One region of the Nocardia sp. NPDC058058 genome, then DNA from elsewhere that is predicted to be linked to it. Evidence: riboswitches for the same ligand, from Rfam matches in the RefSeq annotation. Region 1 holds a riboswitch; each other region holds the start of a gene.
The links. Region 1 has a riboswitch for cobalamin ahead of ACFVUS_RS06200 (CbtB domain-containing protein). Riboswitches for the same ligand answer to the same signal wherever they lie in the genome.

Region 1 (10,518 bases):
CCGCGGCCGCCCAACTGGAGAAGGCCGTGCGCAAGCGCGGGGGTATCGACACCCTGATTTCGCAGATGGCTCGGGTGGATCAGGAACGGGTGGCCGCCGATCCCGAACTCGCGGCCAAGATGGCGGCCAATCTCGCCGAGGCGTTCCGGCAGGGGCCGCGCGGTTTCGCCACCGATCTGCGTTCCCTGTTCGGCAAACCCTGGGGCTTCGATCTCGCCGATATCGCGGCCCCCGTGCAGATTTGGCACGGGGACGCCGATTCGAACCTGCCCTGTTCGGAGAGCCGGCGGCTCGCGACCCTGCTCCCGCATACCGATCTGCATCTGGTCTCGGGTGCGGGCCATCTGCTCTTCATCGATTACGCGGCAGAGATCCTGGATTCGCTCTGTCTGCGCTGACTCAGGTCAGCGGCAGGGCGGTGGCGCGCAGGGTCCAGGCCGGGGCGCGGTGGTGCAACGTGGTGGCGGTGAGCGGCGGAATATCTATGCGCCAGAACGATTGTGCGGGAGCGGCCAATGCGCACAGGACGGCGGCGCGCACCAGGGCGGGATGGGTGATGGCGGTGATGTGCTCGCCGCGACCCGCGAGGGTGTCGAGCCACGCCCGGGTGCGCTCGATGAGATCGGTGATCGATTCACCGCCGTGCGCACGGTATTCGGGATCGGTGAGCCAGGGCATCAGCTGTTCGGGCGCGATGGCGTCCATGCTGCGACCGGACCAGTCACCGTGGTCCAGATCGCGCAGGGCGGGCTCCGGGGTTCCGGTCAGCCCGAGCGCGGATGCGGTTTGGCCGGTACGGATTTCGGGTGCGTGATAGGTCACGGTGCGGTCGGCGGCGGGTACCGCGCCGACCTTTCCGATCATGCGATCACCGAGGGCGTTGAGTGGTTCGTCCAGCGGAAAACTGGCGCTCTGCGTGGCATCGGTGATCGCGTGCGTGATCAGCGTGAGCCGGGTGACCGCGCTCATGCCGCCGCGGGCGTGCTGGTTTCGGTGGCGCGCTCGCCGAGCAGGCGCGGGGCCAGCCAGGCGAAGCCGACTCCGATGACCGCCCACATGATCAATTGTGCGGCAAAGGAATACAGCCGGAAGTGATACAGGTCGTCGGCCGGGAAGCCCGGATAGACGATCTTGCCGGTGGGATCGGTGAGCGGTTGCGGTGTCTCGGTGTCGAAGTCGCCGAAGGACTTGTTCGCCGACAGGTGCCCCAGTGGCGGCAGGATCAGCATGACCACGGCCATGACCACCACGAACGAGGCCCCGGCCGCGATGGTCGCGGTCCAATTGCCCAGTCGCGCGGCGAGTTTGCGACCGAGCCAGACCGCGGCCAGCAACGCCACCCCGGTGATCACGATCATCGCCACGTACAGCGCGGTGCGTTCCTTGATGGTGTCCGGATGCCCGATGGAGGGCGGGTTGGCCGGATACTTCAGGAACGGAACCGCGTACAGCGTCAGGAACATTCCGCCCGCGACGAGCAGTGCGAGATTGCGCGGGCCGATGTTCCCGGCCCGGCGCAGCGCCAGGTAGTAGACGACCGCGAACAGTGCGCCCAGCGCGAGACCGAAGACGACCATGCCGAATCCGATTCCGACATTGGCCTGTTCGGTGCGGGTGAACAATTCGGTATCGGCCATATCGGCCATGGGATGTCCGGCGGCCTTGTCCAGGGCCATCTGGGCGTCATCGCGCCCGGTCTCGTAGTCGATGGCGCGGCCGATAATGGGTTCGGCCAGGATGCGCGCGAACGCGAACGCCAGCAGTCCGCCGAGTCCGCCCAGCAGGACGCCTCGGCCGATGATTCGCTTTTCCATTGTGCTGTCTCGATTCCCGGGCTAGTGGCAGGGGAATCCGAGGAAATGACGGCCGTCGTGCACGAACTCGTGCACATGCATATCGCTGCCGAAGATCGATACCGCGCCCTGGTCGATCCCGATGAAGTAGATCGCCAGCAGGGCCAGGATGGCGGTGCCGGCCAGCCAGAGCGCGGTGGTGGGCAGGGCCAGGGATCCGGTGCCGAGACCGGAACGCGGGACGTATGAGGTTGCCACGATGACTCCTCGAGTTCGTGGGGATTGTGCGCGTCCCCGTCGGTGATTTGAACGCGATGCGAGGGTCTGACTCGCTCCCGGCGGGCGGGAGTTCACAGTGGCGCGACCGTTCCGGAGTTGCACCGGATTCCTCGAGGCATCGTTCCTCAACGATACGAAACCGCGTGCGCGCAGGTCAAACGTGGTCGCGCACGGTGAAATGGCTATCGGCAGGCTATCGATACCTGTGAATTTCCTGGTAGCGCTCAGGCGGATCCGAGTGCGTCGCCGAGGATCTTGTTCAGATCGACCGGTGTCCCCGGTTCGTAGACGGTCGCGCCTTTCTTGGTGATGACCACGATCTTGCCGTCCCGTATCCGGCAATCCATTTCCGTCAGTACCGTTTTGGCGCGTGCGTCGTAAACGGTGCGGCAGTGCGTCTTTTCGCGAATCCAGAAGCCGAGCCGGGCCAGTACGGACAGTTCGACCAGGGTCGCGGAGATGAGGTATTCCAGGGCTTGCAGATCGATCATGCCGCGTTCGCGGGTGACGCTGACCTCCTCGACCCCGGACTTCTCCAGCCACTGGCCGAGCTCTTCGGCTAAGTCGCGGTCACCCGCGCGCACTTCGACATTGAATACTTGTTCCGCTGTCATATCGGGCTCCGGGCGGTCGGCGATGATAGAGAATTATTCCGTGATCGAGGCCGGATCGGAAGCCGATTCGCCCGGCTGTCAGCCCGAATCGCTGCGTGCGCGGGCGGCCCGGCTGATCTCCGATCGCGGCTGGGCCTGGCCACCGGCGTCGCCGCTGTCCGATCGGGATTTGGCGCAGGAATGCGCACTGCTCGGAGTTCCGCTGCGGGTCGGCGAGCTGGCGAATCGCTCGCAATTCGGTTTACCGGAGGCGCTGGAACTGCTCGTGTCCGCATTTCTGGACGAAATCGAGCACGAACGCCCGGAGTTGGCGCGGACGCTGCGCGACTGCGTGGTGGTCGAGACCGGCCGCAGCGGCCGCGCGCACGGCACGAGCACCCCGTATCGGGGTGAGGGCGTGGTCGTCTTCCTTGACGGCGCGATGCTGCTCATGTTCGCCGATATGCTGCGGCACGCGATGACCCTCATCGGTGAAGCGCCGGGACGGGTCTTCGTGGACGCGCCCGGACCGGGCACGGTGCGCGCGGCAGCTCGATTGCTCTGGGCGTTCCGGCAACCAGCGCGCGGGTTCGAGCGCTCGGATCTGCCGGCGGCGGGGCACGGCAGGTACAACGGCGCACCGGCTTTCGGCAAACTGCTGTGGTTCGGCGAGCGATTTCTGATCGGGCACGAGTTGGCGCACGCGCTGTTCCGACTGGGGCGGCTGACGGCGACACCGGGGATTCGAGCGATGATCGATCGGATCTGGCCGGACCTGCCCGCGCAGGTGCGCGAGGATTGGGCCGAGGAATTGAGCGCGGATCGATTCGCCCGCACAATCGTCTGCGGTGGGGTCCCCGAACTCGTTCGCCCGGTGGCAGCCGCCGCGTGCGCGGTGGCGACGGCCTACCTGGGCGTGCTGGAGCGCTCGACGGCGATCCCGTCGACCGTCCCGCTGCCGATCGCACTCGAGGCGATCCGGGAACACGCGCACTGCTTCAGAACTCATCCCCCGGCCGAGTTGCGACTCGAACTGCTGGTCAAGAGCTCCGGGCCCGACACTCCGATGATGGAGCTGTATCTCGCTGCCATGCATACGCTGCGGGACGCGCTACACCAGGCATCGAATGGAAACTGCATAGCGCCAATCGATTTCGATGCCTGGTGTGCGAATCCGCGTGGCCCGGCCGGTTGGTTGTGCGATCCGCACGGCGACCGGGACCGCTATTGATTACTGGCTGGGCTGCGGCACGTCGACGTTGCAGTCGTCGATCTTGGGATTCACGCCCATGTAGTTGAGCGGTCCGGCGAGGATGGTGACCGCGATGGTGGAGGTGCCGGCACAGTTGGTCGGCGCGTCGTCGAAGTAGTGCCGCTGTCCGGCGGCGACGGCGCCGATGACCAGCCACACCAGCACCAGGAAGGTGCCGATTCCGGCCAGGCCGCTGCGGCCGCGGACCATCGGGCGATCGTTCGGATAGCTTCTCATTGTCCAACTCCAGGGTGAATCATGTAGTGCCGGTTCATCTTTCGAATCGGTCAATTCCTACGTGCTGCGCTAATCGCCGCAATACCCGCTCGCCGCGAACTCAATCCCCCGTATCGGCGCGGTTTTTCCACTGTTTGAGCGCGGACCGTCCGGCTATAGCCGGAGCATGACTTCACTGTGGTTGAAGAACGCCGACGCGCCCGCACGACTGCGGCTGACGCCCGGATCGCGTTTCGATACCGTCGTGATCGGCGCGGGCATCACCGGTTTGGCGACCGCGCTGCTGCTGGCGGAGAGCGGTGCGGAGGTGGCCGTGGTCGAGGCCCGCCGCATCGGCGATTCGACCAGCGGGTCCTCCACCGGAAAGGTCAGTTTGTTGCAGGGCACCCGCGCCCAGCGCATTCGCCGCCGCCACGGTGATCGCGCGCTGCTCGATTACCTCGAGGCCAATGGTGAAGCGCAGCAGTGGTTATTGCGATTCTGCGAGGAACACGCACTACCGGTGCAGCGGGAGGACGCGGTCACCTACGCGCAGACGTTCGCCGAAAAGAAGGCGGTGCGAAAGGAATTGGAGGCGCTGCGGCTCGCGGGGCTGCCGGTGACCTCCGGCGCGCTGGAGGTGCCGTTTCCGGTGCACGACGCGGTATCCCTGCCCGATCAGGCCCAGCTGGATCCGGCCGCGTTGCTGGCGGCGCTGGCCCTGGCGATCGAGGCGCACACCACCCCGATCTTCGAATCGACGCTGGTGCACGATGTGCGCGAGGGCGACGGCGATGATCTGATCGTGGAGACCGAGCACGGCGAGCTCACCGCCCGGACCGTGGTGATCGCCACCGGCACACCGATTCTCGACCGCGGCGGTTTCTTCGCCCGGCTGGTCGCGCAACGCTCCTATCTCACCGCGTTCCGCCTGTCCGAGCCGCTACCCAAGCAGATGATCATCAGCGCGGGCAGCCCGACCCGTTCGCTGCGGTACGCGCCCACACCGGATGGCGATGTGCTGCTGGTCGGCGGCCACGGTCACACCGTCGGCCGGGCTCGCTCACCTCGGCACCACGCGACGGAATTGATCGAATGGACCCGGCGCTGGTTCCCGGACGCTGAACCGCTGCACAGTTGGTCCGCGCAGGACTATCTGCCCATCGATGAACTCCCCTATGTCGGCCCGCTGCTGCCGGGCCGCGATCGCATTCTGGTCGCCACCGGATATGCCAAGTGGGGCTTGACCAATGGCGTCGCGGCGGCACTCGCGCTGACGGGCCGCATCACCGGCAAACCACCGGCCTGGGCGGGCACACTGGCGAGCTGGCGCACCTCGGAATTGCGGTCACTGCCGACCGCGGTCGCGGCCAATGCCACTGTGGCGCAACGGCTTCTCTCGGGTTGGCGGCATGCGCTGGGTTCGGGCCGGGACGCGATTCCCGCCGAGGGTCAGGGCCGGGTGGAACGGCACGGCGTCGCCCCCACCGCGATCTCGACCGTGGACGGCGTCACCACCGAGATCTCGGCGGTGTGCCCGCACCTGGGTGGCATCCTGTGCTGGAACGATGCCGCGCTGTCCTGGGACTGCCCGCTGCACGGGTCGCGATTCGCGCCCGATGGGACCCTGCTGGACGGACCCGCCACGCACCCGTTGCGCCCGCTGGCTCCGCCGCTGGACGCCGCGAACCGGTTGCCCGGCCCGCGGCTGTAACCGGCTACTTCTTCGGCACCAGAATCCCGGTCAGATCGGCGTTCCGGATCGGGGTGTCCGGATTTGCCTGCGCCTTGCACATGAGCCCGATGGCGGTGATGGCGCCGTCGATCGAGTCCGGGCTGGGCGTCGAGCTGATCTCGGTGTCCTTCTCCAGGTATTTGCGCACCGTGACGTGCTGCTTATCCGAATCCTGGGCGACGAATTCGCTGCACGGGGTGTCGCCGCCCTTGTTCACCGCTTCTTTCGCCTGGTCACAGCCGGTGATCAGCAGGCCGGTCAGCAGTAGCGCCGCGACGGGCGCGCCCGCGGCCGCAGCGCGCATCGGTCGGAATCGCATGGGTCCTCCATCGTGAGTTCGGTGGCGTTCATGCTGAAAATTCAGCGGCATTGCTACCGGGGCAATATCCGCTGGACCGGCGTGTAAACGGGGTACCGAGGTTCGCGCAGGTCCGGGTGGCGCGGGTGGGGCGTCAGCACCGTAGACCAGGCGTTCCGGCGAGTCGGGGCGGCGCGCCGACGACCGACCGGGTGTGCCAACTCGCAGACCCGCAGTGCCAGCGGCTTTCCCCGGTTCGACGTGGGCGAATATGTCGGTGAGACTCAGTGTGACCGGCGGTGATTCGTACTTCCGGTCTGCTCCGGGCATGGCGCGGCGCACCGAAGCGCGCACTGTGCAGGGAAGGCACTTCGCGTCGCCGTGGCCCACGCAGACGGCTCCGGCGATGTGGATGCCTGTCCGGCGGTGCCCACCGGGACGTCGGCTCCAAGGTGCTGGTGTCCGGAGCAAGAGACGGCCCGGAAGCCCCCTCGGCTTCCGGGCCGTTGTCCACTGCGCGGGATCGGTGCCCGGCATCGGCGCAGGTGCTCGAAACGCGATACGCGAAAGATCTTGGCGGTGGCAGACTTACGCGGTATGACCGCTGCTTCGCCGGAAATCGCCACCATCATCTGCGGAGATCGGGTGCGTACCCAGCCCGATGCCCTGGCACGGGCCGGACGGCTCGGAGCGGCGCTGGTGGCCGCCGGGATCGGGCGCGGTGACAAATGTGTGGTGATGGCACGCAATGACATCGAGTTCCTGGAGGTCTCCGTCGGTATCGCGGCGACCGGCGGGAATCCGCTACCGATCAATACCCGGTGGACCGCGGGTGAGGTCGCCCATGTGCTTACCGACGCCAAGGTCCGGTTGATCTTCGCCCATACCGAATTCGTTCCGGTGGCGGAGGCGGCGCGCGAACTGACGGGCACCGCGGCGCGCATCGTGGAAATCGCGATGCCCGCCGAACTGCTGGCCGCCGGTGGCTGGGATGCGGGGCTCGCGCGGCCGACCGGACGCCATGAACTGCTGGAGGATTGGATCGCCGGGCAGCCCGAGCCGGTCGGCCATATCGAGGGCGCGATCTCGGATTCGATGGGCGTCATCTACACTTCCGGCACCACCGGTAAGCCCAAAGGTGTTGCACGGGAGTCGATGACGCCGCATCAGCTGCTGAGTATCGCCGGTGCGACCGCAAAGCGCATGGGCCTGGCCCCGGGTGTCCCGATGCTGGTCGCCGGGCCGCTCTATCACACCTCACCCAATGCCATTGCCGTGCTTGGCCTTCGAATGGGCGCGAAGATCGTACTCATGCCGCGGTGGGACGCACGCGACTTCCTGCGGCTGGTCGATCACCATCGCATTCGGCAGGTCAAGATCGTGCCGACCATGGTGTCGCGCATTCTGAGCGTGCCCCCCGAGGAGCGCGCACACCACGATCTGTCGAGCCTGACCCATGTGATTCATTCCGCCGCACCGTGTCCGCCCGCGCTCAAGCGCGCGGCGATCGAGCTGTTCGGGGATGCGCTGTGGGAGTTCTACGGGTGCAGTGAGGCGGGCACGATCACCTGGATCGATGCGGCGCAATGGCTGGCGCATCCCGGCAGTGTCGGCCGGGCCGTGGACGGGTCCGCCGTCCTGATCGGTGATGAGCGCGGAAATCCGCTGCCCGCCAAGGAGATCGGCCGGGTGTGGGTGCGCGGCGCGGACTATTGGCCCCGCTTCGAGTACCTCAATCAGGGCGCACCGCAGTCCCCGGTGGCGGACATGCTGTGGGTCGGCGATCTCGGCTACCTCGATGAGGACGGCTATCTGTACCTGACCGGGCGCGATGCCGAGGTGGTGATCCGCGGCGGGGTGAACATCTACCCCGCCGAGATCGAGAGCGCCATCACCGCGCTGGACGGCGTCGAGGATGTGGCGGTCTTCGGCGTGCCCGATCCCGGTGATCTCGGCGAGCAGGTGGCGGCGCACATCCTGCCGCGCCCCGGTGCGGCGCTCACCGAAGACCTTGTGCGCGCAGCCCTTTCCGGGCAGCTCGCCAGGTACAAACTGCCCGCGTACATCGAGATCGTGGACTCGCTGCCCCGGGACGACAGCGGCAAGGTCTACAAGCGCCTGCTCCGGGACGGCTGGGTGTCAGCGAATGGTGCCCGCGCCGGGGATCAGCGGCAGGTCCAGGGCGGTCACCCAGCCGGGCGGTAGCGCGTTCACCGCCGGGACCGCGTTCAGCGCGCGCATGCCGGTGGACAGGCATCCGGCGACCGCCGGGGCACGACCGGAACCGTCGGTGAAGCGGAACGAGGTCTCCTGCGAAATCGACGGCGAGCCGAGGATATCCACGCGGTAGACGTCATCGCGGGTGCCCGCGGGCCATTCCGGCGCGGCGTCCAGGCCGATGCGATTGACATGCTCGAGGGTGATCACCTCGCGGCCCTGGTAGACGCCGTTGATGGTGAATCGGATCGCCGCGACGGTGCCCGCTTTGATGGTGCCCTTGGCGCACGGGCGATCCTCGGGGGTGACCCACTTCTCCCAGGTGGTGGTGATGTCGTCGAGTTCGATCCCGGCCGCCGTGGCGATCATGGGAACGGTCGGGCCCCACGCCATGATCAGCAGATCCGGATGTTCGAGCAGCGCGCTGAATTCCGGCGGATGGCCGATGCCCATCTCGAATTCGTAGTCGCCCTCGTAGTCGGTGTAGTCCAGCAGTTCCGAGGCGCGCACCGATTCGACCTCACCGCACAGGCCCATGAGCGTGAGCGGGAACAGATCATTGGCGAAGCCGGGATCGATGCCGGTGGTGAAGCAGGACGCCCGGCCCGCCGCACACGCCTCGGTGATGGGATCGCGCCAGACATCGGGCAGCTGTTTGATATTCGGGTACACCCACGGGGTCATGGCGGTGGAGCAGACGTCGATGCCCGCGCGCAGGAACGCGGTGATGACCCGGATGTTCTCATCGGCGAATTGCGCGGTGGGGCCGTAGTGCACCAGCGCGTCCGGGCGCAGCGCGATGAGCTCCTCGACCGAATTCGTCGCCAGCACACCGGTTTCGGGCTGTCCGCAGAGTTCCCCGGCGTCCTTGCCGACCTTGTCCGGGTTGCTCACGCCGACGCCGACCAGTTCGAACAGGGGATGGCGCAGGATCTCGGTGAGCACCATGGAGCCGACGACTCCGGTGCCCCACAGCACGATTCGCTTGGTCACGTTCTCTCCTGTGCTCATCGGTGGAATTCACCGCAGTCGACGGTCAGCATTTGGCCGGTCACCGCGCTGGCGAGATCGCTGGCCAGGAAGAGCGCCGCGCGGGCGACCTCCTCGGGACCGGCGAGCCGCTTGAGATCGGTGGGTTCGGCCTTCTGCCGGTAGATCTCCTCGTGCGTGGTGTTCGCCTGGCTGGCCAGCCAGTCGAAGTACGCCTTGTTGATGTCCTCGTAGACATACGAGGGCGCGACGCTGTTCACGCGGATGCCACGCGGGCCGAGTTCGGTGGCCAGTGACGAAGCCAGGTGCGCCAGTGCGCCTTTGGAGAGTTTGTAGCCGGAGAACTCGGGCTGCGAACTGTAGGACACGCACGAGTTGAGCATGATGACCGAGCCCCGGGATGCCGCGAGCGCATCGGCGAACAAGGTCGAAAGTCGCAGCGGGGCGAAGACATTGGTCTCGTTGGCGACCCGCAGTGCTTCGAGTTCGATCTCGGTGATCGGGTTCATCGGCGGAATGGCGAACGCGTTGTTGATCAGGCAGTCGACCCGGCCGAATTCGGCGAGCGCGCGGTCCACCAGGGAGCGGCGCTGGTCCTCATCGGTGATATCGGTCGGTGCGACCAGGGCGGTGCCGCCGAGGGCGCGCACTTCCTCGGCCAGCTTCTCCAGACGCTTCTCGGTGCGGCTGACCAGCACCAGATTCGCGCCCATCCGGGCCGCCTCGATGGTCAGCGAATGGCCGAGCCCGGGACCGATTCCCGAGATGACGATGACTTTGTCCTGCAGGAGCGGTACCGCCCGATAGGTATCGGCGATTTCCGGGGCAGCAGACACGATAACTCCTCGAGCCGCAGCAGTTACAGAGTGTAACGACTTTGTTGTGACAGACTGTAACGACTCCCGACCGCACTGACAAGGACGGATTTCGTGACCGAACGCCACCGCCTGGGCCCGCACCGCGATCCCGCGGTGGATGCCGCCGTCCTGGACGCGGCGCGTGCGCTGCTCGTCGAACGCGGTTATGCCGCAACGTCAATCGATGCCATCGCGGCGCGCGCGGGCGTGAGCCGCCCCTCGATCTATCGCCGCTGGCCGACGAAGGCCCACCTCATCGCCAAGGCCGTCTTTCCCGATGTGGGCTCG
Region 2 (10,518 bases), on a different contig from region 1:
GGCTCGCGCGGGGTGGTCATCAACACCGCCTCGGTCGCGGCGTTCGAAGGCCAGATCGGCCAGATCGCCTACTCCGCCTCCAAGGGCGGCGTCGCGGCCATGACCATTCCGGCCGCACGCGACCTGGCGCAGTTCGGTATTCGCGTGAACACCATCGCCCCCGGCACCATCGACACCCCGATGCTCGCGGGCCTGAGCCAGGAATACCGCACCAGCCTGGAAGCCGGAATCCCCTTCCCGTCGCGCCTGGGCCGCCCCGACGAGTACGCGCAACTGGCGCAGTACATCATCGAACACGACTACCTCAACGGCGAATCCATCCGCATGGACGGTGCCTTGCGCATGGCCCCGCGCTGATGTCGTTGCGCACCAGGTGATTCCGGCACGTCAGGCGCGCAGGATCAACCGGCGGCCAGCACCGCAGCCAGGCCCTGTCGTAGATCGCTGACGAAGAATTCCGGAACCTCCAGCGACGGGAAATGGCCTCCGGCCTCAGGCGATCGCCAGCGCACGATCTGCCGATACCGCTGCTGTGCCCAGGGCCGCGGGTATTTCTCGATATCGCGGGGATAGATGGTGATCGCGGACGGGACATCGACCCGCAGTTCGGGGTCGAGGGAATTGTGGCTCTCGTAGTAGATGCGGGCCGCGGACGCCCCGGTGCGCGTGAGCCAGTAGAGGGTGACGTCGTCGAGAATTCGATCCCGGGACATCGTCTCGAACGGGCTGTCCCGGGTATCGGACCACTCGGCGAACTTGTCCAGGATCCAGGCCAGCAGCCCGACCGGTGAGTCGACCAGCGAATAGCCGATCGTCTGGGGTCGGGTGGCCTGCTGTTTCGCATAGGCCGCGCGGTGATGCCAGAAATCGTGGGTTTCCTGTGTCCACGCGCGCTCGGTCGCCGTCAGCCCCTCGGTCGTCAATCCGGGCGGAGCCTCGGCGAAGGTGGTGTGGATGCCCAGCACGTGCTCGGGGAATCTACCCGCGAGCACCGTGGTGATGTTGCCTCCCCAGTCGCCACCGTGGGCGGCGAACCTGTCGTAGCCGAGTCGCCCCATCAGTTGCACCCATGCGGCGGCGATCTTTTCGGTTCCCCACCCGGTGGTCTCGGGCTTGTCGCTGAATCCGAAGCCCGGAAGGGAGGGAACCACGACGTGGAACGCCGGGGCGTCCGCATCCTGTGGATTCGCCAAATCCTCTATCACGTCGACGAATTCGGCGATGCTGCCCGGCCACCCGTGCGTCAGGATCAACGCGGTGGCGTCCGCGCGGTCCGAGCGGCGGTGCAGGAAGTGGATTCCCAGATCGTCAATGATCGTGCGGTACTGGCCGATTCGGTTCAGGCGTGCTTCGAACGACCGCCAGTCGTATTCGGTGCGCCAGTAGTTCACGATATCGACCAGGTCGGCCAGTGGAACGCCTTGATCCCATCGGTCGGGACCGGTTGCGGCGTGGACCGTTTCGGCTTCGGGCAGCCGTGCGGCCGCCAATCGGGTGCGCAGATCCTCGAGATCGGCGTCGGGGATGTGGGTGTGGAATGCGTGCACGTCGCTGGTCGGACGGGGCATGAGTCCTCCTGATCGTCGCGTCGCCGGCTACGGCCCGAGATGAACCGGCTTAGACGGTTCTAACATGCGTTCCGACCGGTCCGCAACCAGCTAAGGTGGTTCCATGAGTGCTGGGTTTCCCGATTTCCGCCTCGGTACCGTGCTTGCGACCAGCTTCACAGGGACGCTGTCGGAGCGTTATGGCACAGCCGTGGAACGCATTCCGACACCGCAGCGACTCATCGACTGGCTGGCGGTGAGCGGACTCGCCGTAAACTCGTGCACCACAGAGCAATTCGAGCGTGCCCGGGAACTGCGAGAAGCGATTCACCGCACCGCGACAGCGGCCGCATCCGAGCACGCGCTGCCCGCCGCCGCGGTGCGGATCATCAATGACCGCAGCCGCGAGGGCCGAGCCGCCGCCACCCTGACTCTCGACCGCACCCGGCACTGGAGACTCGGCGCGGACTCGGGCCTCGACGATGCCCTCGGCGTGATCGCCGCCGACGCAATCAGCATCATCTCGGGCGAGCGAGACGGAAAACTGGCGCTGTGCGCCTCACCGACCTGCCGCGCCGCCTTCTTCGACACCAGTCAAAGCCGAACCCGCCGATGGTGTGACATGAACACGTGCGGAAATCGGCAGAAGAAGGCACGTTTGCACCAGCGCACCCACCCCGCACCGGGGGACTGATCGCCTGAACTCGCCGCCGAATTCAGGCGGTGCCGCGGCGGTGTTCGAGGCCGTCGAGCATGACGGCGATCTTGTCGTCGAGCCAGCCGCGCCCGCGCCACACCGAATCGTCGTCGAGGGCTTGGGTCAGGAGTTCGCCCTCGGTGAGGGTGGTGCGGTAGGCGTCGCGGACGGTGCGCCCGTCGAAGGGGGTGTCCAGGTTGCTCATCATGGTGAAGGTGGTCAGGGTCAGATCGGACAGGAAGTCCAGGGCCAGGACCGCGTCGCGGACGGTGAAACCCTGCGCGACCAGGCCGCGCGCCAGGCGTTCGAGCAGATGAACCCCGCCCGGCGGGGTGCCGGGGATGGATAGGACAGCGGTGGCGAAACCCGGGTGGCGTTCGAACACCTGCCACATGCGGTCGGCCAGGGCGGTGAGCATCTCGCGCCACGGTTCGGTGCCGTGCGGCCAGTCGATATCGGCGATGGCCTGGGCCATGGCGGCGCGGACCAGGCTGTCGCGGTCGGGGAAGTAGCGGTAGAGCGCGGAATGCGCGACGCCCAACCGACGCGCCACCGAGGGCATGCTCAGGGTGTTGAGGTCTTCGGCCAGGGCGGCCGCGATGATGTCGCTCTCGGACAGCGACCGCGGCCGGCCTGTGCGTTTACCGGGGCGGGCTGAAGACATTGGCCCCAGGTTACCGGCCCGCGGCGAGCCTCCATCCGGCGGCACGCTCGCGTTCGGTCCAGAAATCGCGGTAGCGGCCGTCGCGCGCGAGAAGCTCTGTGTGGGTTCCGGTTTCGGCGACGTGCCCCTGCGCGTCGAGGACGATGATGCGGTCGGCGCTGGTGACAGTGGAGAGCTGGTGCGCGATCACCAGCAGGGTCGACCGCGAGCGCAGGGCCCCGAGCGCGGCACGCACATAGGTTTCGTTCTCCGGGTCGAGCGCCGCGGTCGCCTCGTCCAGCAGCACCACCTGTGCGTCCTTGAGCAGGGCGCGCGCGATCGACACGCGTTGGCGTTCACCGCCGGACAGCGCGGAACCGGCTTCGCCCACCCGGGTATTCCAGCCGTCGGGCAGGCGGCGCACGATCTCCTCGACCCCGGCCATGCGCGCCGCGGCATGCAGTTGCTCATCGGTGGCGTCCTCGCGCCCGACGCGGATATTGGCTTCGAGGGTGTCATCGAACAGGTACACATCCTGGAACACCAGGGCGAGCTGGCCCATCAGCTCCGCGGTGCTCTGATCGCGCACATCCACACCGCCGACCCGGACCACACCGGAGTCCACATCGTAGAAGCGCGCGATGAGCCGGGTGACGGTGGTTTTACCCGAGCCGGACGGGCCGACCAGCGCGGTCAATGTGCCGGGCGCGAGCTGGAATGAAATATCCTGTAGCACAGGGGTTTCCGACGTATACCCGAAGCGCACGTGATCGAATTCGACCGTTCCCGGTGTCACCGCGGCTGTGGCCGAGTCCGGTTCGGGCAGTGGGGATTCCGCGAGCACCGCGGCCATACGGCCCAGTTCGGCGCGCGCCATGCGGACCGCGCCGCCGAGTTCACCGACTTCGCTCAGTGGCTGCACGAAACGCGCGGTGACACCCAGCAGTGCGATCAGCTCGATCGCCCCGAGATCACCGCGCAACGCCAGCACGGTCCCGGCCACGATCAACGCGGTGAAGGTGAGCTGTAGCGCCACCCCGGTGGCGACGGCGCCGACCACCGCGGCCCACATGGTCGCTCGGCCCGCGCTGCGCTGGGCTTCGATGGCGTCGTCGAGGGGTTCGTACGGCCGGGAGGTGCGCCCGAACGCACGCAGCACCGGCTGGCAGCGCGCGTATTCGAGCACCCGGTTACCCGCGCGCACCGCCGCGTGATGGGCGATCTCGTCGGCATCGGCGAGCAGGCGCGCGGACCAGCGCGCCGCCAGCCAGATCAGCGGCGCGCACACCAGCAGTACCGCGCCCAGGCGCCAGTCCAGCACCAGCAGGCACAGCACGATCGTGGCGGGTGTGGCGACCCCGGTCACCACCGGGGTGAGCAGATGCGCCGCCGCACCGGATACCGAAAGTGTTCCCTTGGAGGCGATTTGGGCGGCGCGACCGACGGTGTCGGGTCCGAACCAGCCCAGCGGCAGCTTGACCAGATGATCACCCACCCGCAGGTGCATGGTGCGCAGCAGCGTCAGCGCGACCTCGAATCCGGCCATGGCCTGGCGATAGTGCGCCAGGCAGCACAGTGCCGCGCACGCGGCCGCACCGGCCAGCCAGCGCCAGGCGGTGCCGTAGTCACCGCTGTGCAGCGCGCGGGCGATCGGCAGCAGGAACACCACCGAGAGTCCTTGCAGCACACCGTATCCGATGGCCCAGGACAGGAAGGTTCGTAGTTTGCCGCGATGGGGGCGGCCCAGGATGGCGGCGAGATCGGCGATCACAGGTGGTCTCCTCCGAGGTGATGGTGGCGCCACATGCGGGCGTACAGCCCTGCGGCGGCGAGCAATTGGTCATGGGTGCCCTGTTCGGCGATGCGACCGCGATCGAGTACCACGATCTGGTCCGCGCCCACGATGGTGTCCAGGCGATGCGCGATCACCAGCAGCGTGCGCCCGACCGCGAGCGCGGACAGCGCCTGCTGGATATCGGCCTCGGATTCGGGGTCCGCGTGCGCGGTCGCCTCATCGAGCACCAGGATCGGGGTATCGGCCAGCAGGGCGCGTGCGATCGACACCCGTTGCGCCTCACCGCCGGACAGCAGCGCGTCCACGCCCACGACCGAGTCGTAGCCGCGCGGCAACCCCTGCACTCGCTCGTCCACGCAGGCCGCGCGGGCCGCGGCGCGTACCTGTTCCAGGCTCGCCTCGGGTCGTGCGAGCCGAATATTGTCCAGCACCGACACACTCAGCAGTTGGACTTCCTGAAGAACGAAACCCACCTGCCGGTACAGGGTTTCGGGTGCGATCTCGCGCACGTCGACCCCGCCGATGCGCACGGCTCCCGCATCGGGGTCGTGAAAGCGCGGCAGCAATGTCGCCAGTGTCGATTTGCCCGAGCCCGAGGCACCCACCAGCGCGGTGATGGTGCCCGGGCGCAGCGTCAGTTCGATCTCGCTCAGCGCCGGGGTGCGCTCGTCGTAGGCGAAGGACACGGAGTCGAAAACCACTTCGTGCCCAACGGGTTCCAGGGCTCGGTCCGGGGTGGGCAGGGGCGGAGTGTTCAGTAGTGCCGAGAGCCGTCCCGCCGCCGCGGCGGCCTCGCGGCGCGCCTGCATCCCGAACCCGAGGGTGATCACCGTGGCGGGCAATGCCATCGCCACCAGCGTCGCGGTGAGGGCGTCGATCACCGACACCCAGCCCGCCTGCACCATGGCGATACCGCCGATCAGGTTCACCACCAGCACCACCGGTGCGCTGAGCACCATCGACCCGATCGCCTCGGTGCGCAGCATCGGGCGCACCCATCCGGCATAGAATTCACCGAAATCGATTGCCGCGTCCCGGAATCGCGAATGCGCCTGCCCGGTGCGCCCGTAGGCTTTGACCACCGAGATCCCGTTGACGAACTCCACGATGGTGGCGCTGATGCGGGCGATGCCGGTGTTCATCTCGCGCATCTTCTCCGCCATGCCGCGGGTCATGAACCCGTACAGCACCGCGTAGATCGGCAGCGCCAGCACCGCCAACAGCGCCAGCCGCCAGTCGATCCAGATGACATAGCCCAGTGCGAATAGCGGAGTCGCCACTGCCGCAAGGGTTTCCACATCCCGGTGTGCGACCAGATAGTGCAGATCGTCGATATCGTTCTGGGCGGCCTTGCGCACCAGCCCCGAGGAATTGCGGCTGAACCATCCCAGCGGCAGGGTGCCCAGCACCGCCACGATCCGCCGCCGCAGCAGCGCCTGTAGCCGTACGTCGGCGAAGTGCGTGATCATCAGCGCCGCTCCGCCGAATCCCGCGCGCACCCCGAGCGCGATCACGGTGCACCACACCACGATCCAGGCGCGATGCTCATCGACGGCCGCATCGGTCAGCAGTGTCTTGCCGAGTTCGGCGATGGCCACATAGGGCGCGATCGTCGCCGCCGACGCCACCACCTGTAACCCCATGGCCAGCCGGGTACGTCCACGCACCGGTGCCACCAACTCGGCGAGGGCCTGTTTGTCCGCCGCGGCCGCATCCCGCGCACCTTCGGGCTCGACATCGATCTCGGGCAACAACTCTGACGGTTCCAACGTCTTGGTCACGAAGGAAGGCTAACCTAACAGAGACAGGCTGTCACTAACTACGTGCGGCGATCGAACAGCCCGCTCGATGCTCTCGCCGCCCGCGATTCCGCCCGCCCGGCAGGTCCACTCCATGGGATGGACCAGCCCCGCCTTTCGCTATCCCATCTGTTTTCGCTATATTCGCCTCCGCAGCTGGTTCGCCGGAGGTGGAGTCGAGGAGCCCCTGACCCCAACCCGACGGCGTCGAAGCCCGCAGGTGCGTTCGCGCGCCGACGGGTGAGAGGGAACCCGGTGAGAATCCGGGACTGTCCCGCAGCGGTGAGTGGGAACGACAGCCGTCATTCGCACTGGGCGCCGGAAGTATGCCTGGGAAGCGACGGTCAGTAGGACCAGCCCCGGGCCACGAGCGCCGGGGCCGACCCCATCGGGGTCGATGCCCACGAGTCCGAAGACCTGCCCGCTGTGCCGGATACGCCGTATCCGGCGGTCGTCGCCTCGTGGATTGGGCGTTGCGCCGAGTGGACCCGGGCACGGGAACGATGCTGCTATGGGCTCCATTGGTGTGCGTTCGGTATGGGCGGCGGTCACTGGCTGCTGAACCATGGAGTTCATTCGATGTCGAACCCTGAAAACACCTTCACCGCAACAGTGCTGGGGCTGCCGCGTATCGGTCCGAACCGGGAGCTCAAGAAGGCGATCGAAGCGTACTGGGCCGGGCGCACCGACGCCGCGACCCTGCACGAGGTCGCCCGCGAACTGCGCACCGCCGCGCTCACCTCCGCCCGTGACGCCGGGCTGGATTCGGTTCCGGTGGGCACGTTCTCGTACTACGACCAGGTGCTCGATACCGCGGTCCTGCTGGGCGCGCTGCCCGAGCGGGTCTCCGGTATCGCCGACGAGCTGGATCGGTACTTCGCCGCCGCGCGCGGCAATGCCGAGGTCGCGCCGCTGGAAATGACCAAGTGGTTCGACACCAACTACCACTACCTGGTGCCCGAGCTGTCAGCGAGCACGCAGTTCTCGCTGCATCCGGACAAGCCCCTGGCCGAGCTGAAAGAGGCACTGGCGCTGGATATTCCGGCCCGGCCGGTGGTGGTCGGACCGATCACCTTCCTGAAGCTGGCCAAGTCGGTCGACGGCAGCGATCTGCTCGACCTGCTGCCGAGCCTGCTGCCGCTGTACGAGCGTCTGCTCGAGCTGCTGGCAGAGGCGGGTGCGAGCTGGGTGCAGATCGATGAGCCGAGCCTGGTCACCGATCTGTCCGAGGCCGAACTGAGCGCGGTGCGCAGCACCTACCAGCGGCTTTCCGAGGTGAGCGCGCGCCCGCAGCTGTTGGTGGCCACCTACTTCGGTCGCCTCGGTGCGGCGCTGCCCGCACTCGCCGACACCGGCATCGAGGCCATCGCGCTCGACCTGGTCGCCGGTGGGGACGCCGATGTGGCTGCGGCACAGTCGATCACGGACAAGCTGATCGTGGCGGGCGTGGTGGACGGCCACAACATCTGGCGGATCGATCCCGATCACGCGCTGCCCCGGTTGACCGGCCTGCGCGCGGCGGGTGTGCGGGTGGCGGTGTCGAGTTCGTGCTCGCTGCTGCATGTTCCGTACAGCCTGGCTCCCGAAACCGACCTCGATGAGCGGCTGCGTGGCTGGCTGGCGTTCGGCGCGGAGAAGATCGCCGAAATCCGGGTGCTGGCAACCGCTCTCACCGACGGTGAGGCCGCGGTCGCCGCTGAACTCGACATCGCGCGCGCCGCGGTGGCGGACCGTAAAGCCGATCCCCGCCTACGGGTCGAGTCGGTGCGCGAGCGTCTGGCCGGTCTGGACACCGGCGCGAGCAGCCGCACCCCGGCCGATGAGCGGCGCGTGCTGCAGCAGGAGCGGTTGAACCTGCCGCTGCTGCCGACCACCACCATCGGCTCCTACCCGCAGACCTCTCGCATCCGGATCGCACGCGCCGAACTGCGCAAGGGCGAGATCGACCAGGCCGAGTACGACGAGCGCATGCGCGCCGAGATCGCCGAAGTCATTGCGCTGCAAGAGGAAATCGGACTCGACGTGCTGGTGCACGGCGAACCCGAGCGCAACGACATGGTGCAGTACTTCGCCGAACAGCTCGACGGTTTCGCCGCGACGATCAACGGCTGGGTGCAGTCCTACGGAACGCGTTGCGTGCGCCCGCCGATCGTGTACGGCGACGTGGTGCGGCCGCAGGTGATGACCGTGCAGTGGATCACCTACGCGCAGTCGCTGACCAGCAAGCCCGTCAAGGGCATGCTGACCGGACCGGTCACCATCCTGGCCTGGTCGTTCATTCGCGATGACCAGCCGCTGGCCGACACCGCCCGCCAGATCGCCCTGGCGATCCGGGACGAGACCGTCGATCTGGAGACCGCCGGCATCGGCATCATCCAGGTGGACGAGCCCGCCCTGCGCGAGCTGCTGCCGCTGCGCAAGGCCGATCAGGCCGCGTACCTGGACTGGGCGGTGGACGCGTTCCGGCTCTCGACCGCGGGCGTGGCCGACGCCACCCAAATCCACACGCACCTGTGCTATTCGGAGTTCGGTGAGGTTATCGGAGCCATCGCGGGCCTCGATGCCGACGTCACCTCGATCGAGGCCGCTCGTTCGCACATGGAGGTCCTCGATGACCTCAATGCCGCGGGCTTCGACCTGGGCGTGGGACCGGGTGTCTACGACATCCACTCCCCGCGCGTGCCCGGCACCGAGGAAATCGAGAAGTCGCTCGCCCTGGCACTCAAAGCCGTTCCCGCCGAACGGCTCTGGGTCAACCCGGACTGCGGCCTCAAAACCCGCCGCACCGACGAGGTGACCGCCTCGCTGCGCAACCTGGTCGCGGCGGCGCAGTCGCTGCGCTGATCGTTCGAGCGCGGCACTGACGAACGGCCGGGGTGTTCTTTCCGCGCGGAACATCCCGGCCGTTCCGGGTCGTGAATGGTGCCGAGGAACTATGTAATGGATTCGCACGACGATAGCCACTTGTCTGTGCCCGATGCCGCTATCGCTCCATGCCCCCGGAGTTATTCACCGAGTTCTCGCCGATAGAGCTGCCGAAATCAGCCGCGAGTATCGCGGTGAATACGGTAATTCTGGTACCGATATGCTGCCCATCGTGATGAGGATTCGACATGTGTTTCTGACCGCTGCCGTGGCGGCGAGTGTGACCGCCTGCGGCGGGTCGGGGCCGGATTCGGCGCACACGACCTCGACTCCCGCGGCGCGCACCACCTGTGATGCTGCCGCCGCCAACGGATCGGTCATCACCAGCGAACCGCGCGCCGGAGTGCCCTTCACGCTGCGACTTCCGGACCTGCGAGGCTGGGAGGTAACCCCGCCGGTCCGAGCCGATTCGATACTGCGTCTCGCCGACCGGCACGTCGGCCGCGCCGGCAACCCGAGTGTCACCTTCACGGTGTCCGCTCCACGCAGCGCCAACATGTCCATGGCATATGGCATGCAAGGTAATTGGAAACAGTGGCGAACCGAGGAAATTCAACTGTGCCGCCTCGGCGGCAATCGGGCGAGCGGAATTCTCGTCGCATCCGGTCCCGATCAGGTCGACCGCTATCGCGAGTTCCTCGATCTCGATTACCGCGCAGGCGATTTGCTGTACCCGATTCGAATGATGGTCGACACCCCCGCCGCCGATCGAGACCTATATCAACCCGATATCGACACCTTCGTCGACGGATTGCAGATCATCCCAACCTAGCCGGATCGCCGCGGATGCCCGGCACCGTCGGGCGGTATCCGCTGGCGTTCGATCGCGGCGAAGCCCATGATGCGTGCATGGGACTTGATCTTTCCGCGGTCATCGCACACTGGGATCGGCTGGCCGAAGCCGTGAACCGGGATGCGATGGAGGCGATCTGGGATCTGATCTACCCCGACGCAGAGGAATATGTGCCGCACAAGCCGCGTGACGATGAATCCCGGTTCCGTTGGGCGCCTTCGGAAGTGGCGCCTTGGTACGGCGATTACAAGTTTCGCGGAGTGGCGTGCAGCGGATCGATCAAACCCCACTGGGGTCTGGGGAAATTGTGGGAGGACAT
Region 3 (10,518 bases), 1.2 Mb from region 1:
CCTACCTGCGGGCCGATGCGGTCATCGAGGCGGCACTGGCCTCGGGCGCGGGAGCCATCCACCCCGGATACGGATTCCTCTCCGAGAACGCCGAATTCGCCACCGCGGCAGCGGCGGCCGGACTGATCTTCGTCGGTCCGACTCCCGAACAACTACGGGTGTTCGGCGATAAACACACCGCCCGCGAGGCCGCCCGCGCCGTCGGCGTACCGCTGGTGCCGGGCAGCGGCATCCTCGAATCGGTCGATCACGCTGTGGCGGAAGCCGATCGGGTCGGCTATCCGGTAATGGTGAAAGCCGTCGGCGGGGGCGGCGGCATCGGTATGCAGGCGTGTGCCGACGCCGATGAGGTCCGGGCGGCCTTCGCGCGGGTGCGGCGGCTGGCGGTGGCGAACTTCTCCTCCGCCGGGGTGTTCCTGGAGCGATTCATCAGGCGCGCCAGGCATATCGAGGTGCAGGTCTTCGGTGACGGTGAAGGCCGGGTGGTCAGTCTGGGCACCCGCGACTGTTCACTCCAGCGCCGCAATCAGAAGGTGATCGAGGAAGCGCCCGCCCCGGGCCTGCCGGACGACCTCACCGAACAATTGCTCGCGACCTCGCGCGCGCTGGCGAGTTCGGTGCGCTATCGCTCGGCGGGCACCGTCGAATTCGTGTACGACACCGAGCGTAGCGAGGCGTCGTTCCTGGAGATGAATACCCGTCTCCAGGTGGAACATCCGGTCACCGAGGCGATCACCGGCGTCGATCTGGTGGAGTGGATGCTGCGCTTGGCGGGTGGCGACGACACCGTGCTCGACGGTGTGCCAGATGGCGGCCCCGCGCTCGACGGCTGGGCGGTGGAGGCCCGCGTCTACGCCGAGGATCCCGGACACGACTACCGTCCGAGCGCCGGATTGGTCACCGCGACAAGGTTTCCCGCCGACGCCCGGGTCGACACCTGGATCGGGACCGGCACCGAGGTCAGCGCGTTCTACGATCCGCTGCTGGCCAAGGTCATCACGCACGGCACGAATCGCGATGAGGCGTTCGGGAAGCTGAGCGCGGCACTCGCGGACACCGGCGTCTACGGTGTGCAGACCAATCTGCCGCAGTTGCGGGCGGCCGCGGTCGCGCCGGTGGTGCTGGCCGCCGACCACAGCACCGGCACGCTGGCCGAACTGTCGTGGTCCAGCCGCCGGGTGGATGTGCTGCGGGCGGGCACCATGACCACGGTGCAGGACCATCCCGGCAGAATCGGACTGTGGGAGGTGGGAATTCCGCCGTCCGGACCGATGGACGATCTCTCGTTCACCCTGGCGAATACCGCCGTGGGCAATCCCGTGGGCGCGCCCGGTCTGGAATGCACGTTGCAGGGACCGCGACTGCGGTTCTCCGGTGCGGCGCTCATCTGTGTCACCGGAGCGCCGACCCTGGTGACCGTGGACGGCGCACCCGTGCCGATGTGGGAACCGGTGAGCATCGCCGCCGGATCTGTGCTCGATATCGGCACGCCGTCGGACGCGGGACTGCGCACCTACCTGGCCATCCGGGGCGGAATCGACGCGCCGCTGTACCACGGCAGCGCGTCGACCTTCACCCTCGGCGGCTTCGGCGGCGTCACCGGTAAGGCCGTCGCCGACGGCGATGTACTGGGAATTGCTGCGGCGCAACATGATACGGCGAGCGACCCCGGGCCGGTGCCGGTCGAGCAGCGGCCGCTGTTCACGCATGACTGGCAGCTGGCCGTCGGTGAGGGGCCACAGACCGCACCCGCATATTTCACCGATGCCGATATGACCCAGTTCTACGAGCAGGCCTGGCGGGTCGGCAGCCATGCCAATCGCACCGGCATCCGGCTGGAGGGACCGCGCCCGGAATTCTCCCGCACCGACGGCGGCGACGCCGGGCTGCATCCGTCGAACCTGCACGACAATCCGTACAGCGTTGGCGCGCTGAATGTTTCGGGCGACACCCCGATCCTGCTCGGGCCCGACGGACCCAGCCTGGGCGGCTTCGCGTGCCCGCTCACCGTGGTGTCGGCGCATCGCTGGAAGCTGGGCCAGGTGCGGCCCGGCGATACCATCGCATTCCTGCCCGTCACCGACGAGACCGCCACCGAGCTGCGCGCCTCGACCGCCGCCCGCGCCACCGGCGTGCTCACCGATTCCGGTGCGGCACTGCGTGATCGCGGTATTCTCGGCGGCATCGAGGCCGACGCCGACCGTCCGGCGGTGCGCTATCTGCGCGGTGGCGATGACAATATCCTGGTCGAATACGGCGAGATGGTGCTGGATCTCGGGCTGCGCATGCGGGTGCACGCCCTCGCGCAGGCGCTCGCGGCCGCCGCACCGCCCGGCATCATCGATGTCACGCCCGGGGTGCGGGCACTGCACATCCACTTCGATCCCGCTGCGCTGCCGCAGTTTCGGCTACTCGGCCTGCTCACCGAACTCGAGGAACAACTGCCCGCGACCGGTGATCTGGTCGTGCCCAGCCGCACCATTCGGCTGCCGCTGTCCTTCGACGATCCATCCATCGCCGAGGCGATCGACCGCTACCGCAGCGGGATTCGCGATACCGCGCCGTGGCTGCCGTCCAATGTCGAGTTCATTCGCCGCATCAACGGGCTGGACAGCGTGGAGGAGGTCCGCCGCACCGTCTTCGACGCCGAATACCTGGTGCTCGGGCTCGGCGACGTGTATCTCGGTGCACCCCTGGCGGTTCCACTGGACCCGAGGCATCGGCTGGTCACCACCAAATACAATCCGGCGCGCACCTGGACGCCCTCGGACGCGGTGGGCATCGGCGGTAAATACCTGTGCGTGTACGGGATGGAATCCCCCGGTGGCTATCAGCTGATCGGGCGCACCATCCCGATCTGGTCCAGCTATCGACAGCACGCGCCGTTCGAGGACGGCACGCCCTGGCTGTTCCGGTTCTTCGACCGCATCGTCTGGGAGCCGGTCACCCCCGAACAGCTTCTGGACCACCGGGCGGCGGCCCGCTCGGGGCGCTTCGACGCCGAGGTCACCGAGGGCGTCTTCGCGCTCGCCGAACACCGGAAGATGCTGCGCGACAACGCCACCGATATCGCCGAGTTCGAGACCCGGCAGAGCGCGGCGTTCGAGGCCGAGAAGCGCGCCTGGCACGCCGCCGGTGAATTCGACCGCACCGTGGCCGCCCCGCCCCCGGTCGAGGACCACGGCGATCCGCTCGCCGATCTGCCACCCGATGCCACCGTGGTTACCGCACCCATGGTCGGCAATGTCTGGCGCGTCGATATCGAACCCGGCGCGCGATTGACCGCGGGTGATCCCGTGGCGGTCCTCGAGGCGATGAAACTCGAACTGCCCGTGCCCAGTCCGGCCACCGGCACCGTGCTGCGGGTGCTCGTCACCCCCGGCGCCACCGTGGAACCCGGAACCCCACTAGCCGTGATCGGAGTGACCGAATGAACGCACCCCAGACCGAGGCCACCATCCCCTCGCCCACCGCACGCGTCGCCGCGGCCTTTGCGCGCATAGCCGCGGCCGATCGGCCCGAAGTGTGGATCACCTTGCGCGAGTTCGACGATGTGCACGCCGAGGCGGCGGCGATCGAACAGCGCCTCGCCGACGGTGCGACGCTGCCGCTGGCGGGAATGCTCGTCGCGGTCAAGGACAATGTGGACGTCGCGGGTCTGCCGACCACCGCCGGCTGCCCCGAATACGCCTACTCCCCTGCCGAAACCGCTTCCGCCATAGCGCGTTTGGTCGCGGCGGGGGCGATCATGCTCGGTAAGACCAATCTCGACCAGTTCGCCACCGGGCTGGTCGGGACGCGTAGCCCCCACGGTGCGGTTCGCAACGCGCATCATCCCGAGCTGATCTCGGGCGGCTCCAGTTCCGGATCCGCGGTCGCGGTCGCACTCGGTATCGCCGATATCGGAATCGGCACGGACACAGCCGGTTCCGGGCGGGTACCGGCCGCATTCCACGACCTCGTCGGCATCAAAGCCACGCTCGGGATCATCCCCGCGCACGGGGTGGTCCCGGCCTGCGCGGACTACGATGCCGTTACCGTCTTCGCCGCCACCCTGGACCTGGCCACCCGGGCGGCGGCGGTCATGGCGGGTGCGGAGCGGCGTGATCCGCGCAGTCGAAGCTGGCCCGCCGATGTGCGATTCGCGGCTCCCCAGGTGCCGCGACTGGCCGTCCCCGTACCCGCGAACCTCGATGCGCTCAGCCCCGAATACCGGGAGGCCTTCGACAGGTCGGTGTGCACCGCGCTCGAGGCCGGATGCAAGATCGAGGCGGTCGATATCGCGCCGCTGCTCGAGGCCGCGCTGCTGCTCTACGATGGTGCGATCGTCGCCGAACGCTACGCCGCCGTCGGCGCATTCCTCGATACCGCGCCGGCCGGAGCCGATCCGACCGTGGCGGCAATCATTTCGGCCGCGGCCGCAACGACCGGCCCGGGTTTCGCCGACGATCTGAACACCCTCGCGCACGCCCGCGCCTTCGCGGCGGAACTGCTCGAGCCTTTCGACGCCCTGCTGCTGCCGACCACCACCGAGCATCCCACCCTCGCGGCGGTCCGGGCCGATCCGATCGGAATCAACCGGCGGCTGGGCACATTCACCAATTTCTGCAATCTGGTGGATCTGGCCGCGGTGGCGATTCCGGGGGCCGCGACCGCCACGGGATACCCGTTCGGGGTGATGATCGTCGTGCCCGCCTTCGCCGATCAGGTCGCCGTCGATATCGCGGCGCGACTGCAAAACATCGACACCGCACCGCTTCTCGTCGATCGCGGCGTCGATCTCGCCGTCTTCGGGGCGCATCTGCGCGATCAGCCGCTGCACTGGCAGCTGGAGGAACTCGGCGCGCGGTTCGCCGGAGCCATTCGCACCACCGACGCGTACCGGCTCACGGCCATGGCCACCACGCCGCCGAAGCCCGGCGTGGTGCGCACCGAACCCGGTGCGGGAGCGCCTATTCCGGGCGAGCTGTACCGGCTGTCCGAGGCCGCGCTCGGCCGCTTCCTGGCCGCGCTGCCCGCCCCGATGGCGCTCACCGCGATCGAACTGGAGGACGGCCGTGGCGTCATAGGTTTCACCGCGACCCATGACGCCACCGCCACCGCCGTCGACATCACCGAATACGGTGGCTGGCGAGCGTATTTGAGCGCTCGATAGTCGGCCGCGACGGGCCGGAGACGCTGCGCCGGATCAGAGCAGTCGCCAGTCCTCCAGCCCGTCGTACAGCGGCACCTCGCGCGCCAGCTTGGTGACCCGGTCACGCAGCGCCTCGATATCGGAGCCGCCCGCCAGCGCGGTGGCGATGATATCGGCGACCTCGGTGAACTCGGCATCGCCGAATCCGCGGGTGGCCAGCGCGGCGGTGCCGATGCGCAGGCCCGAGGTGACCATGGGCGGGCGCGGATCGAACGGAACGGCATTGCGGTTCACCGTGATTCCGATCTCGTGCAGCAGATCCTCACCCTGCTGGCCGTCGAGCTGGGAGTCCCGCAGATCGACCAGCACCAGGTGCACATCGGTACCGCCGGTGAGCACGCTGATGCCCTGGGCCGCGACATCGCTGCCGGTGAGCCGCTCGGCGAGAATCTTCGCACCCGAGAGCGTGCGCTCCTGCCGGTCCCGGAACTCCGCACCCGCCGCGATCTTGAACGACACCGCCTTGGCCGCGATGGCGTGCATGAGCGGCCCGCCCTGCTGCCCCGGGAACACCGCCGAATTCAGCTTCTTGGCGAATTCCTGCTTGGCCAGGATCAAGCCCGAACGCGGACCGCCCAGGGTCTTGTGCACGGTCGAGGAGACGATATCGGCGTGCGGCACCGGCGAGGGATGCAATCCCGCGGCGACCAGTCCGGCGAAGTGCGCCATATCGACCCACAGGTACGCGCCGACCTCATCGGCGATCTCACGGAAGGCCGCGAAATCCTGCTGCCGGGGATAGGCCGACCAGCCCGCCACGATCACCTTCGGCGAGGTGTTGCGTGCGATCTTGCGCACCTCGTCCATATCGATGCGATGGTCCCGCTTGCTCACGCCGTAGGCGCTCACCCGATACAGCTTGCCGGAGAAGTTCAATCGCATACCGTGCGTCAGATGCCCGCCGTGCGCCAGATCCAGGCCGAGCAACCGCTCCCCCGGATTCATCAGTGCCATCAGCACCGCGGCATTGGCCTGCGCACCCGAATGCGGTTGCACATTCGCGAATTCCGCGCCGAACAGCTCCTTGGCGCGTTCGCGGGCCAGGGTTTCCACCACATCGACGTGTTCACAGCCGCCGTAGTAGCGGCGGCCGGGATAGCCCTCGGCGTATTTGTTGGTCAGCACACTGCCCTGGGCCTGCAATACCGCGCGCGGCACGAAGTTCTCCGAGGCGATCATCTCGAGGGTGTCGCGTTCGCGGGCCAGCTCGCCCGCCATGGCGGCGGCCAGCTCCGGATCGAGCTCACCGAGCGGCTGGGTATTGACCGAGGCGGTGCGGGGATGGGAAGCAACCACTGGCGTACTCCGTTGGCTAGCAAGGGGATAGCCGACGCCCTCGGGCACGCACACCGGCGACGGTCCGGCTCCCGCACGCGGGCGGCCCGGAGGTCGGTGCTGCGCCCAGTCCACGAGGCGGCGACCGCCGGATACGGCGCATCCGGCACAGCGGGCAGGTCTTCGGACTCACAGGCACCGGCCCTGATTCGGCCGACCTACCGGCCGTCGCTTCCCGGGCTGTCGGTAGCCCAGTGCGTGTGACGGCGTTCGTTCCTGCTCACCGCTGCGGGACAGTCCCGGATTCCCACCGGGTTCCCTCTTCGCCCGCAGGCTCGTCACCGTGCGGGGCTTCGACGCCGGGGATCGATCCGGGGGCTCCCGATATCGCGATCACCGGCGAACCAGCTGCGTACGAAGCATACGATGCGCGCGCGGCCGGGCGCGATCCGGTCAGTCGCGCAGGAAGCGCACGGAAGTATCGCCCGCGGCCGTGGTTTCGACGCGGCAGCGGACCCGATAGACCTCGGCGATGAGGTCCTCGGTCAGCACCTGGGCCGGGGTGCCGGTCGCCACCACGCGCCCCTGCCGCAGCACCACCAGCACATCGCAGAACATGGCCGCGAGGTTCAGATCGTGCAGCGCCAGGATCGCGGTCACCGGCAGTGCGCGAACCAGGGTCAGGATCTCCAGCTGATGGGCGATATCGAGATGATTGGTCGGCTCGTCGAGCAGCAGTTCGCGGGGCTCCTGCGCCAGTGCGCTCGCGATCAGCGCGCGCTGACGCTCACCGCCGGAGAGCGTATGCCAGCGCTGGGATGCCTTGTCCGCCAAGCCCGCCGCGGTGAGCGCGGCATCGATGGCCGCGGTGTCCGCGCCCGGATCGCCGCCGAACCAGCCACGATGCGGGATCCGGCCGAGCCGCACCACATCGTGCACGGTGAGATCGAGATCGGTATCGGCGTGCTGGCCGACCAGCGCGATCCGGCGCGCGAGCTGCCGCCGCGGAATCGATTGCAGGTCATCGTCATCGAGCCGGACGCGGCCGGAGTCGGCGCGGTCCAGGCCCGACATGAGCCGCAGTAGTGAGGATTTGCCCGAGCCATTGGGGCCGAGCAGGCCCACCGTGGTACCCGGTTCGGGGTCGAGGGTGACGCCGTCCAGCACCAGACGACCCGAGCGGGTCCAGCAGACCTCGAGTGCGCGCAGGGTCATGCCGGCTGCCTGCGCCGCCGGGCCAGCAGTACCGCGAAGGCGGGCACGCCGAGCAGTGCGGTGACCACGCCGACCGGAATCTCCCTGGCGCCGAACGCGCTGCGCGCGAAGGTATCGGCCCACACCATGAAGACCGCGCCGATCACAACCGTCACCGGCAGCAACCGGGAATGACCGGGGCCGACCAGGAAGCGGGCGATATGCGGCAGCACCAGGCCCACGAAACCGATCGCTCCGGCCGCGCTCACCAGCGCCGCCGTCACCAGCGCGGTGACCAGCAGCAGCACCATCCGGGTGCGGCCCACCGCGACACCGAGCGCGGCGGCGGCATCGGATCCGAAGGCGAACGCGTCCAGAGCCGGTGCGTACCACAGGCATACGAGGCCGCCGAGCCCGAATACCGTGGCCGCCAACGCCACATCGGTCCAGGTAGCACCCGACAGCGAACCCAGCAGCCAGAACAGCACGCCGCGGGTCTGTTCGGCATTGGCCGAGGACAGCACGATCAGCGAGGTCAATGCCGAAAACAATTGGGTGCAGGCCACACCCGCGAGCACCACCCGGTCCGGGGTGCCGCCCGCACCGTAGGCCAGCGCCAGCATCACCGCGAAGGACAGCACCGCGCCCAGGAACGCACCGCCGGACAGCGTCAGTACCCCGGCCCCGACGCCGAGCACCGCCACCAGCACCGCGCCGGTGGACGCACCGGAGGACACACCCAGGACGAACGGATCGGCGAGCGGATTGCGCAGCAGCGATTGCAGAATCGCGCCGCAGAGCGCGAGCCCGGCCCCGCACAGCGCCGCCAGCAGGGCGCGCGGCAGCCGCAGCTGCCAGACGATGCCGTCGGCCAGACGACCGGCCGAGAACGTGCCCAGCCCGAGATGCCGGCCGATGATGCCGTACACCTCGCGCAGTGAGACGTTCGCCGGGCCGATGGACACCGTCACGGCGATCGAGACAACCAGCAGTGCAACCGAACCCAGGCAGATCGCGGTGGCGCGCCGGGCCGGGGTCAACGCGCCGTGGCCAGACCGGTCGCCAGCTTCTCGATGGCGTCGATCTCGCGAATGCCCGGATCCAGTTCCGAACCGGTCATCACCACGTAGTGCTTACCCTGCACCGCGCGCATTCGATTGGTGGCCGGATTCGATTCCAGGAAGGCGATTTTCGTGGTCAGCGCATCACCCTCGATGCGTTTGCGGCTCAGGTCCGCGAGCACCAGTACATCGGGATCGCTCGCGACGACCGCCTCCCAATTGATCTCGGGCCAGTCCTCGCGCTGATCGACGAAGACATTGCGCGCGCCGACCTCCTTGGCGTAAAGGCCCGGGGCGGAACAGCATCCGGCCATATAGGGGGTTTTGACGCCGGAGAACCAGAAGGCGACGGTCGGCTCGGAACCATCGCGCGATCCCGTCGCGGCGCGCAACCGGCCGCGCAGCTGATCGACCAGCTGCGCGCCCCGCTCCTGCACATCGAAGATCCGAGCCAGTTCGGTGATCTCCTGGAACAGCGTGTCGATGCCGAGCGGCGCTGTGCGGGTGACGGTTTCACCGTCGACCTTCGCGCCGGTGCAGACCGCCGGTGACTGATAGGTGGGAATGCCCAGCTGTGCGAACCGCGATCGTTCGGCCACCACGGCCGAGGTGAAGGTGTGCGCGCTGGCCGAGGTCACCAGATCGGGCTCCTTGGCCAGCACCGCCTCGAAGGACGGATCGTTATCGGCCAGCCGGGGCACCTTGGCGTTATCGGCCGCCAGTGCCGGGAGCACCGGATCGAACCAGGTCGAGGTGCCGACCATGCGATCGGCCAGGCCCAGCGACAGCAGGACCTCGGTGGAGGCCTGATACAGCGCCGCGGCGCGCGTGGGCGCCTTGTCGAAGGTGACCTTGACGCCGCAGTTGTCGAGGGTGAACGGATAGCCGGTGCGCCCGGGACGGTCCGGGGAGCCGCCGTCCCCGGCCGTCGTCGCATCCGAGGAAGTACCGCAGCCGGTGATACCGGCAACGAGACAGCCAATCATTCCGAACACAGCCAGAAGCCGCATCGATCGCGTCGTCTTCATGAAATGCACCGTACCAATCGGAATCTTATGGAAACTCCGGCGCGGTATGCGAGCGGAGCGAATATTCAGCGACCGAACAGGTTTCGATGTCATGCGCTCAGCGGCGCGGCGGTGACGTGATAGCCGAGGTTGTTCAGCACCTCGCGCGTCGCCTTGGCGAAATTGAGGGTGATGAAATGCAGGCAGGGCGCGCCCTCGTCGATGAGCCGCTGCGCGATCTCGGTGGCGATCTCGATGCCCGCCGCGCGCACGGCGGCCCGATCCTCCTCCGGACCGGTGCCCGCGGCGCGGCGCAGACGCTCGGAGATCGCGGCCGGGAGCGCGCGGCCGCTGAGCTCTTCCGCGCGCGCGACCGTGCGCAGCGAGGTGATCGGCATCAGTTCGGGGATAATGGGTTTCGCGCCCTGCACCGGGTCGAAGGCGGCCATGCGATCACGCAAGCGCAGGTAGTGCTCGGGATCGAAGAACATCTGAGTGATCGAATAGTCCGCTCCGGCACGGAGTTTCGCGGCCAGGAAGGCGGAGTCGGTCTCCAGGTCCGGGGAACGGTGATGGCCCTGCGGGAACGAGGCGACACCGACATTGAAATCGCCGAGATCGCGCACCAGGCGCACCAATTCCTCGGCGTACTCCAGACCCTCCGGATGCTTGCGCCAGTCGCCGAGCGGATCACCCGGCGGATCTCCGCGCAGCACAAGGATATTGCGGATTCCGCAGTCGGCGTAGGAGCCGACCAGCGCCCGCAGTTCGGCCACGCTGTGGCCCA

Region 2: it holds a riboswitch for cobalamin, as region 1 does, so the genes downstream of both, metE (5-methyltetrahydropteroyltriglutamate--homocysteine S-methyltransferase) here and ACFVUS_RS06200 (CbtB domain-containing protein) in region 1, are expected to answer to the same signal.
Region 3: it holds a riboswitch for cobalamin, as region 1 does, so the genes downstream of both, glyA (serine hydroxymethyltransferase) here and ACFVUS_RS06200 (CbtB domain-containing protein) in region 1, are expected to answer to the same signal.

The regions. Positions count from the first base shown of each region.
Region 1 is NZ_JBHVSA010000001.1:1,335,724-1,346,241, forward strand. Features, by position in the region: gene ACFVUS_RS06185 (alpha/beta fold hydrolase) at 1-398, shown strand, start outside; gene ACFVUS_RS06190 (histidine phosphatase family protein) at 400-969, opposite strand; gene ACFVUS_RS06195 (CbtA family protein) at 966-1,814, opposite strand; gene ACFVUS_RS06200 (CbtB domain-containing protein) at 1,836-2,051, opposite strand; cobalamin riboswitch at 2,091-2,231, opposite strand; gene ACFVUS_RS06205 (hypothetical protein) at 2,297-2,686, opposite strand; gene ACFVUS_RS06210 (hypothetical protein) at 2,727-3,896, shown strand; gene ACFVUS_RS06215 (hypothetical protein) at 3,897-4,127, opposite strand; gene ACFVUS_RS06220 (FAD-dependent oxidoreductase) at 4,321-5,847, shown strand; gene ACFVUS_RS06225 (hypothetical protein) at 5,852-6,187, opposite strand; gene ACFVUS_RS06230 (AMP-binding protein) at 6,764-8,371, shown strand; gene ACFVUS_RS06235 (dihydrodipicolinate reductase) at 8,306-9,394, opposite strand; gene ACFVUS_RS06240 (SDR family oxidoreductase) at 9,391-10,209, opposite strand; gene ACFVUS_RS06245 (TetR/AcrR family transcriptional regulator) at 10,303-10,518, shown strand, end outside.
Region 2 is NZ_JBHVSA010000003.1:1,542,810-1,553,327, forward strand. Features, by position in the region: gene ACFVUS_RS31000 (SDR family NAD(P)-dependent oxidoreductase) at 1-357, shown strand, start outside; gene ACFVUS_RS31005 (epoxide hydrolase family protein) at 402-1,568, opposite strand; gene ACFVUS_RS31010 (CGNR zinc finger domain-containing protein) at 1,672-2,241, shown strand; gene ACFVUS_RS31015 (TetR/AcrR family transcriptional regulator) at 2,264-2,908, opposite strand; gene ACFVUS_RS31020 (ABC transporter ATP-binding protein) at 2,919-4,658, opposite strand; gene ACFVUS_RS31025 (ABC transporter ATP-binding protein) at 4,655-6,463, opposite strand; cobalamin riboswitch at 6,683-6,921, shown strand; gene metE (5-methyltetrahydropteroyltriglutamate--homocysteine S-methyltransferase) at 7,061-9,325, shown strand; gene ACFVUS_RS31035 (hypothetical protein) at 9,597-10,178, shown strand; gene ACFVUS_RS31040 (hypothetical protein) at 10,193-10,518, shown strand, end outside.
Region 3 is NZ_JBHVSA010000001.1:161,652-172,169, reverse strand. Features, by position in the region: gene uca (urea carboxylase) at 1-3,434, shown strand, start outside; gene atzF (allophanate hydrolase) at 3,431-5,155, shown strand; gene glyA (serine hydroxymethyltransferase) at 5,189-6,490, opposite strand; cobalamin riboswitch at 6,626-6,815, opposite strand; gene ACFVUS_RS00785 (ABC transporter ATP-binding protein) at 6,923-7,684, opposite strand; gene ACFVUS_RS00780 (FecCD family ABC transporter permease) at 7,681-8,703, opposite strand; gene ACFVUS_RS00775 (ABC transporter substrate-binding protein) at 8,700-9,752, opposite strand; gene ACFVUS_RS00770 (methylenetetrahydrofolate reductase) at 9,842-10,518, opposite strand, start outside.